DNA from 2 places in the Streptomyces sichuanensis genome. Region 2 is predicted to be linked to the other one. Evidence: riboswitches for the same ligand, from Rfam matches in the RefSeq annotation. Region 2 holds a riboswitch; the other holds the start of a gene.
The links. Region 2 has a riboswitch for glycine ahead of gcvP (aminomethyl-transferring glycine dehydrogenase). Riboswitches for the same ligand answer to the same signal wherever they lie in the genome.

Region 1: it holds a riboswitch for glycine, as region 2 does, so the genes downstream of both, gcvT (glycine cleavage system aminomethyltransferase GcvT) here and gcvP (aminomethyl-transferring glycine dehydrogenase) in region 2, are expected to answer to the same signal.

The regions. Positions count from the first base shown of each region.
Region 1 covers NZ_JAIXMK010000061.1:47,162-52,463, reverse strand. The annotation lists gene LE181_RS18735 (L-serine ammonia-lyase) at 1-28, opposite strand, end outside; gene glyA (serine hydroxymethyltransferase) at 283-1,545, opposite strand; gene gcvH (glycine cleavage system protein GcvH) at 1,580-1,960, opposite strand; gene gcvT (glycine cleavage system aminomethyltransferase GcvT) at 2,049-3,164, opposite strand; glycine riboswitch at 3,311-3,407, opposite strand; gene LE181_RS18715 (AAA family ATPase) at 3,492-4,205, shown strand; gene LE181_RS18710 (enhanced serine sensitivity protein SseB) at 4,441-5,223, shown strand; gene LE181_RS18705 (enhanced serine sensitivity protein SseB C-terminal domain-containing protein) at 5,296-5,302, shown strand, end outside.
Region 2 covers NZ_JAIXMK010000026.1:85,507-90,808, reverse strand. The annotation lists gene ftsR (transcriptional regulator FtsR) at 1-121, shown strand, start outside; gene LE181_RS11130 (bifunctional nuclease family protein) at 173-646, shown strand; gene LE181_RS11125 (MerR family transcriptional regulator) at 857-1,504, shown strand; gene LE181_RS11120 (DNA polymerase IV) at 1,595-3,037, shown strand; gene LE181_RS11115 (PRC-barrel domain-containing protein) at 2,941-3,330, opposite strand; glycine riboswitch at 3,456-3,581, shown strand; gene gcvP (aminomethyl-transferring glycine dehydrogenase) at 3,771-5,302, shown strand, end outside.

The DNA of each region.
Region 1 (5,302 bases), on a different contig from region 2:
AGAAGAGATCGAATACGGAGATGGCCACGGTGGCAGCTCCTCTGGGTCGGTGGTACGGGGTGGTACGAGGGGTGGTGCAGGGCGCCCGCGAGGTGGTGCGGGGCACCGCGCCCACCTCTCAGTGTGCGCGATGCGGGGGGCTTGCCGCGGTGGCCCATCTCACGCGGGCCACGGCAGCCGGTGCCGCGGCCCCGCGGGACCCCGGTCGCGGTGCGGGGCACCGGCCCACTCAAGGAGTGTGCCCGGTGCCCCGTACCGGCCGGTGAATCCCGCGCTGCGGTCCTACTTCAGGCCGGGGTACAGCGGGTGCTTCGCCGCCAGGGCGGTGACGCGGCCGCGCAGCGCCTCGGCGTCGAAGCCCGGCTTGAGGGCCTCGGCGATGATGTCGGCGACCTCACGGAAGTCCTCCGCGCGGAAGCCGCGCGTCGCCAGCGCCGGGGTGCCGATCCGCAGGCCCGAGGTGACCATCGGGGGGCGCGGGTCGTTCGGGATGGCGTTGCGGTTGACCGTGATCCCGACCTCGTGGAGGCGGTCCTCGGCCTGCTGGCCGTCCAGCTCGGAGTTGCGCAGGTCCACCAGGACCAGGTGCACGTCCGTGCCGCCGGACAGGACCGAGACGCCCACCTCGGCGACGTCGGCCTGCACCAGGCGCTCGGCCAGGATCTTCGCGCCCTCCAGCGTACGCTGCTGGCGCTCCTTGAACTCCTCGCTCGCCGCGACCTTGAAGCTGACGGCCTTGGCCGCGATCACGTGCTCCAGCGGGCCGCCCTGCTGACCGGGGAAGACCGCGGAGTTGATCTTCTTGGCCAGCTCGGCCGTGGAGAGGATCACACCGCCGCGCGGACCGCCGAGGGTCTTGTGCGTGGTGGTGGTGACGACGTGCGCGTGCGGCACCGGGGAGGGGTGCAGCCCGGCGGCGACGAGGCCCGCGAAGTGGGCCATGTCGACCATCAGGTACGCGCCGACCTCGTCGGCGATCCGGCGGAAGGCCGCGAAGTCCAGCTGGCGCGGGTAGGCGGACCAGCCGGCGACGATCAGCTTCGGGCGGTGCTCCTTGGCGAGGCGCTCGACCTCCTCCATGTCGACCAGGTTGGTCTGCTCGTCGACGTGGTACGCGACCACGTTGTAGAGCTTGCCGGAGAAGTTGATCTTCATGCCGTGGGTCAGGTGCCCGCCGTGGGCGAGGTTCAGACCCAGGATGGTGTCGCCGGGGCTGAGCAGGGCGAACATCGCGGCCGCATTGGCCTGCGCGCCGGAGTGCGGCTGCACGTTGGCGTGCTCGGCGCCGAAGAGCGCCTTGATGCGGTCGATCGCGATCTGCTCGACGACGTCGACGTGCTCGCAACCGCCGTAGTAGCGGCGGCCCGGGTAGCCCTCGGCGTACTTGTTGGTGAGGACCGAGCCCTGGGCCTCCATGACCGCGACCGGAGCGAAGTTCTCCGACGCGATCATTTCGAGGGTGGACTGCTGGCGGTGGAGTTCGGCGTCGACAGCGGCGGCGACGTCGGGGTCGAGCTCATGGAGGGAGCTGTTGAGAAGCGACATGAGTTCTTCCTGGGCAGGGAGGGGACGGGCGGGGTCAGCCTGCGGAGAAGGCCGTGTACTCGTCGGCGGTCAGCAGGTCCGCCGGCTCGTCCGTGATCTTCACCTTGAACAGCCAGCCGCCCTCGAAGGGGGCGGTATTCACCAGCGAGGGGTCGGCCACGACGTCCTGGTTGGCCTCGACGACCTCGCCCGTGACGGGGGCGTAGAGGTCGCTGACCGACTTGGTCGACTCCAGCTCACCACAGGTCTCGCCCGCGGTGACCGTGTCACCGACGGCCGGGAGCTGGGCGTAGACGACGTCACCGAGCGCGTTGGCCGCGAACTCGGTGATGCCGACGGTCGCCACGCCGTCCGCGTCGGTGGCCGACAGCCACTCGTGCTCCTTGGAGTAACGCAGCTGCTGGGGGTTGCTCATGGCTAGATTCTCCTGTACGCGCGTGAGTGCTTGTGCAAGGGGTCTTGACAGGTGGGATGAGGGAGTCTCAGGGATCTTCCCGATCCGCTCAGCGGTCCCGCTTGTAGAAGGGCAGGGCGACGACCTCGTACGGCTCGTGGCTGCCGCGGATGTCCACCGATACACCCTCCGTGCCCGGTGCGGCGTGCGCCGCGTCGACGTAGGCGATCGCGATCGGCTTGCCGAGGGTGGGGGAGGGGGCGCCCGAGGTGACCTCGCCGACGACCTCGCCGGCGACGGTGACCGGGTAGCCGGCGCGCGGCACGCGGCGGCCGGTGGCGATCAGGCCGACCAGCTTGCGCGGCGGGGCCGTCTCGGCGCGCTCGGCCGCGGCGGCCAGGGCCTCGCGGCCCACGAAGTCGCCGGCCTTGTCGAACTTCACGACCCGGCCCAGACCCGCGTCGAACGGCGTCGTCGCGGTCGTCAGCTCGTGCCCGTACAGCGGCATGCCCGCCTCCAGGCGCAGCGTGTCGCGGCAGGAGAGCCCACAGGGCACCAGGCCGGCGTCCGCGCCCGCCTCGGTCAGCGCCTGCCACAGCTTCTCGGCGTCGCCGGGGGCGACGAACAGCTCGAAGCCGTCCTCGCCGGTGTAGCCGGTGCGGGCGATCAGCGCGGGCACGCCCGCGACGGTGCCCGGCAGGCCCGCGTAGTACTTCAGGCCGTCCAGGTCCGCGTCGGTGACGGACTTCAGGATGGCGGGGGAGGCCGGGCCCTGCACGGCGATCAGCGCGTAGTTCTCGCGGTCGTCGCGGACCTCGGTGTCGAAGCCGGCGGCGCGCTCGGTCAGCGCGTCCAGCACCACCTGCGCGTTGGAGGCGTTGGCGACGACCATGTACTCCTGCTCGCCCAGGCGGTAGACGATCAGGTCGTCGAGGATGCCGCCCTCGGCGTTGCAGATCATGGTGTAGCGGGCGCGGCCGACGGCCAGCGCCGAGAGGTTGCCCACCAGGGCGTGATCCAGGGCCTGCCCGGCCTGCGGGCCCGTAAGGGTGATCTCTCCCATGTGGGAGAGGTCGAAGAGACCGGCACGGGTGCGCACGGCGACGTGTTCGTCGCGCTCGCTCCCGTACCGCAGGGGCATGTCCCAGCCCGCGAAGTCGGTCATGGTCGCGCCCAGCGAGCGGTGCAGGGCGTCGAGTGCGGTATGGCGGGGGGCTTCGGTCATGGTCAGGCTCCCGGACACGAGTCGGAGGTCGGCCTCCCCATCTGTCATCGGAACCTGAGAGGTTCACCGGGAGACCCCGCAGGGGTTCCCGGCTTGCACCTTGGGTGGGGCCGCCGCACGAAACGGTGCCCGCTTTTCAGATCTGCCTCACCCGCGCGGTACGGGGCCTGAGAGATTCAAGGGAGGAACTTGCTCCTTCGGCGCCCGGTGCCGAAGGCACCAGGACTCTCCCGCGCGGATTCGAGCGGCCGGTATGCAGTTGATAGACATGCCGTTGGCGCGCACATCATTGCACGTACGAGCGTGCGACGGACTGCCCACCGCCCCATGAATTGGATTACCTTTCCTTTGCATTCCGTGGGTAGGGGGCAGTCGACGGACGGGGGAGGGAAGGCGATCACGGTGCCGACGGACGTCCAGGGGGAAGTGCCGGCGCCCGCCGCGGCCCGGCCGCGGAGCGGCGTGCTGGACCTGCGGGGGGCCGGCCGCACCGAGCTGCGGTACCCGCTCGGTGATCTGCTCGTCGTCTCCGGGCTGCCCGGCAGCGGCAAGTCCACGCTGATCCGGCGGGCCGTCGCCGCGGCCGACGGGAGAGGCACCACCGTCCACCGCGTGGACTCCCAGGACTCCCGCGACCGCATCGAACGCCACACTCCGCCCTGGGTGCCCTACGCGCTCTACCGCCCGCTCGTGCGCCTGGCCCACTACGCCGCCCTGCGGCGCGCGCTGCGCTCGGACGCCAGCGTCGTGGTGCACGACTGCGGCGAGAACGGCTGGGTGCGCGCCTGGCTCGCGCACGACGCCCGGCGCCGCGGCGGCTCCGTCCACGTGCTGCTGCTCGCCGTCGAGCCGCACACCGCGCTCGCCGGCCAGGCCGCCCGGGGCCGCACCGTCTCCCGCCACGCCTTCGCCCGCCACCGCCGCGCGATGACCCGCCTGCTGGCGGCCACCGCCGCCGGCCGCGTCCCCCCGGGCGCCGCCTCCGCCACCCTCCTCGACCGCCCCGCCGCCGACGCCCTGCACACCATCGCCTTCGGCTAGGGCGTGTCCGATGGGTCGGTGCCGGCCCCGCGGCGTCTGGTGCGGTGGATCGCAAGGCGGAGCATCTCCCGCGTACTGGGCGTACTCGGGTGATGCGACAACGCGGCGAGGTGCCGTGCCAGGCGTCGTGGGGTCTGTGCCGGCCCATCGGACATGCCCTGGACCTGCCCCCGACGGGGAGGGGACCCAGCCGTTAAGGTGCGGGTTGCGTGGTGATCGGTCGGCATGGGGACAGGTGAACGTGGCCGAGGAATACGGATGGGGCCCGGGCCGGGGCGGTGCGGCCACGGCGTGGCCCGTCAACGAGCTCGAAGAGGTGCTCGCCGCGTCCGTCGGCGTGCCCGGCTCCGGCGCCCGCATCGTGGAGGTGCTCGGCCGCAGCAGCCTGTGGATCCCGCTGCCGGCCGGCGGCGGCAACGACAGCCCCGACCTCGACCTGCCCACCCTGGAGCTGGACGGCGCCGCCTACGTGCCGGTGTTCAGCTCCCACGAGCAGTTCCTGCGCGTCGCCGGGGACCGGATGCCCTTCGCCGTGGCCCCCGCCGTGGAGTTCGCCCGCGGCCTGCCCCCACAGGTGGGCATCGCGGTCAACCCGGACGGCGAGGTCGCCGTGCCCCTGCCGCCGCCCGCCGTCGCCGAGCTGTGCCGGGCCGGCCGCACGGTCCTGGACGGCGACGCCACCGGCGGCCGGGTGCGCCTGTTCGAGCCGGACTGGCAGGAGGACCCGACCGCCTTCCTGGCCGCCGCCGGCCGGGAGTTCGCGGCCGCCGGCGTCGTACGGACCGCGCGCCGCACCCTGGCCAGCGTGGAGGGCGGCGCCCCGGCGCTGTTCATCGGCGTGGAGCTGGACCTGCCCGACCCGCCGAGCCGCGCCGCGGCCGTGGAGGCCCTCGGCCGGGCGCTCGCCGCGGAGCCCGTGGCCTGGCCCGTCCAGATGGTCTTCCTCGACGTCGCGCACGACCCCGTCGGCGACTGGACGCGCGACCGCGTGCGTCCGTTCTACGACCGTGACCTGTGACAGCTCTCATGCCCGCCGCCGCGGGCTCGTAAGCTGGTGGGAACAGACGGCCAAGAGAAGAGGCGGACCCAGGTGAGCG
Region 2 (5,302 bases):
CAGGCACCGCAACCCGCAGACCAGGGCGCATGCCGAGGCCACCGCGAAGGAGCTGGCCACCCTGGCCGTGCGGCTCCACGCCGCCCTCGTGCGGGCCGCCCTGCACCCCCGGGGACAGTGACGCACAGTGCCCGACTACCCAAACCTGCCGGGCACGTCCTAGGGTTGCTGTGTGAACGAGCTCGATGTCGTGGGTGTCCGGGTGGAAATGCCCTCCAACCAGCCGATCGTGCTCCTGCGTGAAGTGGGAGGCGACCGTTACCTCCCGATCTGGATCGGGCCGGGGGAGGCGACGGCGATCGCCTTCGCCCAGCAGGGCATGGCCCCTGCCCGCCCGCTGACCCACGACCTGTTCAAGGACGTGCTGGAGGCGGTGGGGCAGCAGCTCGCGGAGGTCCGCATCACGGACCTGCGCGAGGGCGTGTTCTACGCGGAGCTCGTCTTCGCCAGCGGGGTGGAGGTCAGCGCGAGGCCGTCCGACGCCATAGCGCTTGCGCTGCGCACCGGTACGCCGATCTACGGCAGCGACGGTGTGCTGGACGACGCGGGGATCGCCATCCCGGACGAGCAGGAGGACGAAGTGGAGAAGTTCCGCGAGTTCCTCGACCAGATCTCGCCCGAGGACTTCGGCAGCAGCAACCAGTGAGCGCGTCCGCTGCCGGAGGGCGCCGTGAGGGCGGTACCCGGCCGTGCCACGGGGGCGCCCGGGGGGCCATTCGAGTAGCCTTTCCCGCTACCTGGACACGTAAAACCACTCTCAGGGTGATTATCACTCGGCGTGCCGAGTGTGGCGATCGTTGACGCACCCCGAGCGACTGCCTACCGTCGAGAAGGCAGGTCAAGGACGGAGGTCGGCGTGAGAAGCACGGGCGACGGTACGGCGGTTGGCGGTCCGTATCCGCTGCATGGGGGAGCGGTCGAACCAGTGCCCCGCTATTCCGCTACGGCGGCGGTCACCACTCCGCGGGGGAGCGATTCCGACGGTCCCGACGGCTCCGGCTCCCGGGGCTCGGACGGCATCGGATACCGGGGGCCGACGGCATGCGCGGCGGCGGGCATCACTTACCGGCAGCTGGACTACTGGGCGCGCACGGGCCTCGTGGAGCCCAGCGTCCGGCCCGCGTACGGCTCGGGCAGCCAGCGGCTCTACAGCTTCCGGGACGTCGTCGTCCTGAAGATCGTCAAGCGGCTGCTGGACACCGGGGTCTCCCTGCAGAACATCCGCACGGCCGTGCAGCACCTGAGCACGCGCGGCATGGCCGACCTGGCGCAGATGACGCTCATGAGCGACGGCGCCACGGTCTACGAGTGCACGTCGCCCGACGAGGTCGTCGACCTCCTCCAGGGCGGACAGGGCGTCTTCGGGATCGCGGTCGGCGTCGTCTGGCGCGACGTCGAGAGCGCCCTGGCGCAGCTGCACGGCGAGCGCGTGGACACCGGTGAGACGCTCATCGGCCACAACCCCGCCGACGAGCTCGCGCGGCGCCGCAACCGCGCCGGCTGACCCCGCGCCCCCTCCGGCAGCACCGCGCCGGGCGGGGCGCTCCATCGCTGGTCAGTGCGATTGTCAGTGGTGTGCGGCAGCATCTGTCGTGTGAGAGGTGCACCGACGATTCTGCATCTGGACATGGACGCCTTCTACGCTTCGGTGGAGCAGGCGGCCAAGCCCAGCCTGCGCGGGAAGCCCGTGGTGGTCGGCGGGGTCGGCCCGCGGGGCGTCGTGGCCACGGCCTCGTACGAGGCGCGCGTCTTCGGCGTCCACTCCGCCATGGCGACCGCCCAGGCCCGGCGGCTGTGCCCCAACGCCGCCTACCTCACCCCCCGGTTCAGCCTGTACCAGCAGATCAGCCAGGTGGTCATGGGGCTGCTGGGGCAGCTGTCGCCGCTGGTGGAGCCCCTGAGCCTCGACGAGGCGTTCGTCGACCTCGAAGCGGGTGGCGTCGAGCCCTCGTCGGCGGCCGTCAGGGCCGTGGGGGAGCGGCTGCGGCGGGACATCACGGCGGTCACGGGGCTCACGGCCTCGGTGGGGCTGGCGGGCTCCAAGATGCTCGCCAAGATCGCTTCGGAGGGCGCCAAGCCCGACGGTCTCCTGCTCATCGAGCCCGGCACCGAGCTGGACCTGCTCGGCCCGATGTCGGTGCGCGCCATCCCCGGCGTCGGCCCCGCCACCGCCGAGACCCTGCGCCGGGCCGGGATCACCACCGTGGCGGAGACGGCCGGCGCCGGCGAGGACGAGCTGGTGCGGCTGCTCGGCAGGGCCCACGGCGCGGGCCTGTACGCGCTGGCCACCGGCCACGACGACCGCCCCGTCGTCGCCGAGCGCGACGCCAAGTCCGTCTCGGTCGAGGACACCTTCGCCGAGGACGTCACCGACCGCACCCGCGTCCAGCTGGAGCTCGCCCGCCTCGCCGACCGGTGCGTCCAGCGGCTGCGCGGCGCCGGGCGCTCCGGGCGCACGGTCGTCATCAAGGTCCGGCGCTACGACTTCTCGACGCTGACCCGCTCCGAGACGCTGCGCGGGCCCACGGACGACCCGGCGGTCGTCCGCGAGGCGGCCGCCCGGCTGCTCGACGGCGTCGACACCACCGCAGGCGTGAGGCTGCTCGGCGTGGGTGTCTCCGGCCTCGCCGACTACACCCAGGAGGACCTCTTCGCCCAGGCGGCCGGCGAGGCCGCACAGGGCACCGGGAGCGAGCTGCAGGAGGCCGCCGAGCCGCAGGAGCCGGCCGGCGCCGCCGGGCAGCCCCGGCGGTGGCTGCCCGGGGCGGACGTCCTGCACGCCGAGTACGGGGCGGGCTGGGTCCAGGGCAGCGGCGTCGGCCGGGTCACCGTCCGCTTCGAGCAGCCCTGGTCCGCGCCCGGCCGGGTCCGCACGTTCAGCGTCGACGACCCCGACCTCACCCCGGGCGAGCCCCTGCCGCTCGTGCGCGACGAAGCCGCTCAGCCCCCGGCCTTACCGGGCTCCTTCGCCGACGGCGGGGCGGGCGTTCCCGGCGGTGAGCCGGTGGCGTCCGGTGCCGGGAGGGCGAGCCCGTAGTGGTGGTAGAGCTGCATCTCCTGCTCGGGCGAGAGGTGCCGGCCCACCCCGAAGCCCGGCGCCTGCCGGATCAACGACCGCTCGTAGGGGATGCGCAGCACGTCGTCCTCCACGCGGCTCGGCTCCAGCGGCACGAAGGCGTCCCGGCCGAAGAGGCCGGTGCGCACGGCCGCCCACTCCGGTTCCCCGGTCACGTCGTCGAGGTACACCTCGTCCACGGTGCCGATCTTGATGCCGTTGCGGTCGAGGGCCTTGCGGCCGATCAGGCTCCGGGGATCGATGTCGGTCTGCACGTTTCCTCCCGTGGGTCGTCCTGGTCGCCCGAGCCGCCCCGGGAACCACGAAAGTGCACAAACCGGGAACCGGCCACTCGGGAGATCCGCCCGGAAAGGCACGCTGGTAGGCTGGCGATTGGCCGCAGACCCGTGCGGGAGAGTCCTCCACCAAGACCCAGTCCGGACACCGGACGCAGGGCCCTGGCGGGAGGCGCCGAAGGAGCAAATCCTCCCCGGAATCTCTCAGGCACATGTACCGCACAGGCGAGGTCACTCTGGAAAGCAGGGCGGGCCCCGGTCAGGCACGAACGCCGAGCCCTTCCTCACCGACGGTGAAAGCCGGGCCGTAGTGCGTGGCCCGGTGAAGCTCTCAGGTTGAGATGACAGAGGGGGAGGCCGTCCGGGTACCCGCGCCGTGGTACCCCTCGCAGGTCGTGACGACCAGGAGGCCCCCGCAGATGTCAGCCCACCGCAGCTCCCTTTCCGACCTGGAACGTGGCACGCCCTTCGAGGCCCGCCACATCGGCCCCGACGGCGAGGCCCAGGCGAAGATGCTCGCCCAGGTCGGCTTCGGCTCGCTCGACGAACTCACCGCCGCCGCCGTGCCGGCCGTGATCAGCAGCACCGAGGCCCTGGCCCTGCCCGACGCCCGCACCGAGGCCGAGGTCCTCGCCGAGCTGCGCACCCTCGCAGACCGCAACCAGGTCCTCGCCCCCATGATCGGCCTCGGCTACCACGGCACGTTCACCCCGCCGGTGATCCTGCGCAACGTCATGGAGAACCCCGCCTGGTACACGGCCTACACGCCGTACCAGCCCGAGATCTCCCAGGGCCGGCTGGAGGCGCTCCTCAACTTCCAGACCGTCGTCGCCGAGCTGACCGGACTGCCGACCTCCGGCGCCTCCCTCCTCGACGAGGGCACCGCGGCGGCCGAGGCGATGTCGCTCTCCCGCCGCGTCGGCAAGGTCAAGAACGGCGTCTTCCTCGTCGACGCCGACGCCCTGCCGCAGACGGTAGCCGTCATACAGACGCGGGCCGAGCCCACCGGCGTCGAGGTCGTCGTCGCCGACCTCTCCGCGGGCATCCCCGCCGACATCGCCGAGCGCGGCGTCTTCGGCGTCCTGCTGCAGTACCCCGGCGCCTCCGGCGCCGTGCGTGACCTGCGCCCGGTCATCGAGCAGGCCCACGGCCTCGGCGCGATCGTCACCGTCGCCGCCGACCTGCTCGCCCTGACGCTGCTCACCCCGCCCGGCGAGCTCGGCGCCGACATCGCCGTCGGCACCAGCCAGCGCTTCGGCGTCCCCATGGGCTTCGGCGGCCCGCACGCCGGCTACATGGCCGTCCGCGACCAGTACGCCCGCAGCCTCCCCGGCCGCCTCGTCGGCGTCTCCGTCGACGCCGACGGCAACAAGGCGTACCGCCTCGCCCTGCAGACCCGCGAGCAGCACATCCGCCGCGAGAAGGCCACCAGCAACATCTGCACCGCGCAGGTGCTCCTCGCCGTCATGGCCGGCATGTACGCCGTCTACCACGGCCCCGAGGGCCTCGCCGCGATCGCCCGCCGCACCCACCGCTACGCCACCCTCCTCGCCGAGGGCCTGCGCGGCGCCGGAGTCGAGATCGTCCACGGCGCGTACTTCGACACCCTCACCGCGCGCGTCCCCGGCCGCGCCGCCGAGGTCGTCGCCGCCGCCCGCGAGCTGGGCGTCAACCTGCGGCTGACCGACGCCGACCACGTCGGCATCGCCTGCGACGAGACCACCACCCGGGCCCAGGTGGCGTCGGTGTGGTCGGCCTTCGGCGCCGAGGCCGACATCGAGGCGCTCGACGCGGTGGTCGAGGACGCCCTCCCCGAGGGCCTGCTGCGCTCCGGCGAGTACCTCACGCACCCGGTCTTCCACCAGCACCGCTCCGAGACCGCCATGCTGCGCTACCTGCGCCGCCTCGCCGACCGGGACTACGCGCTGGACCGCGGCATGATCCCCCTCGG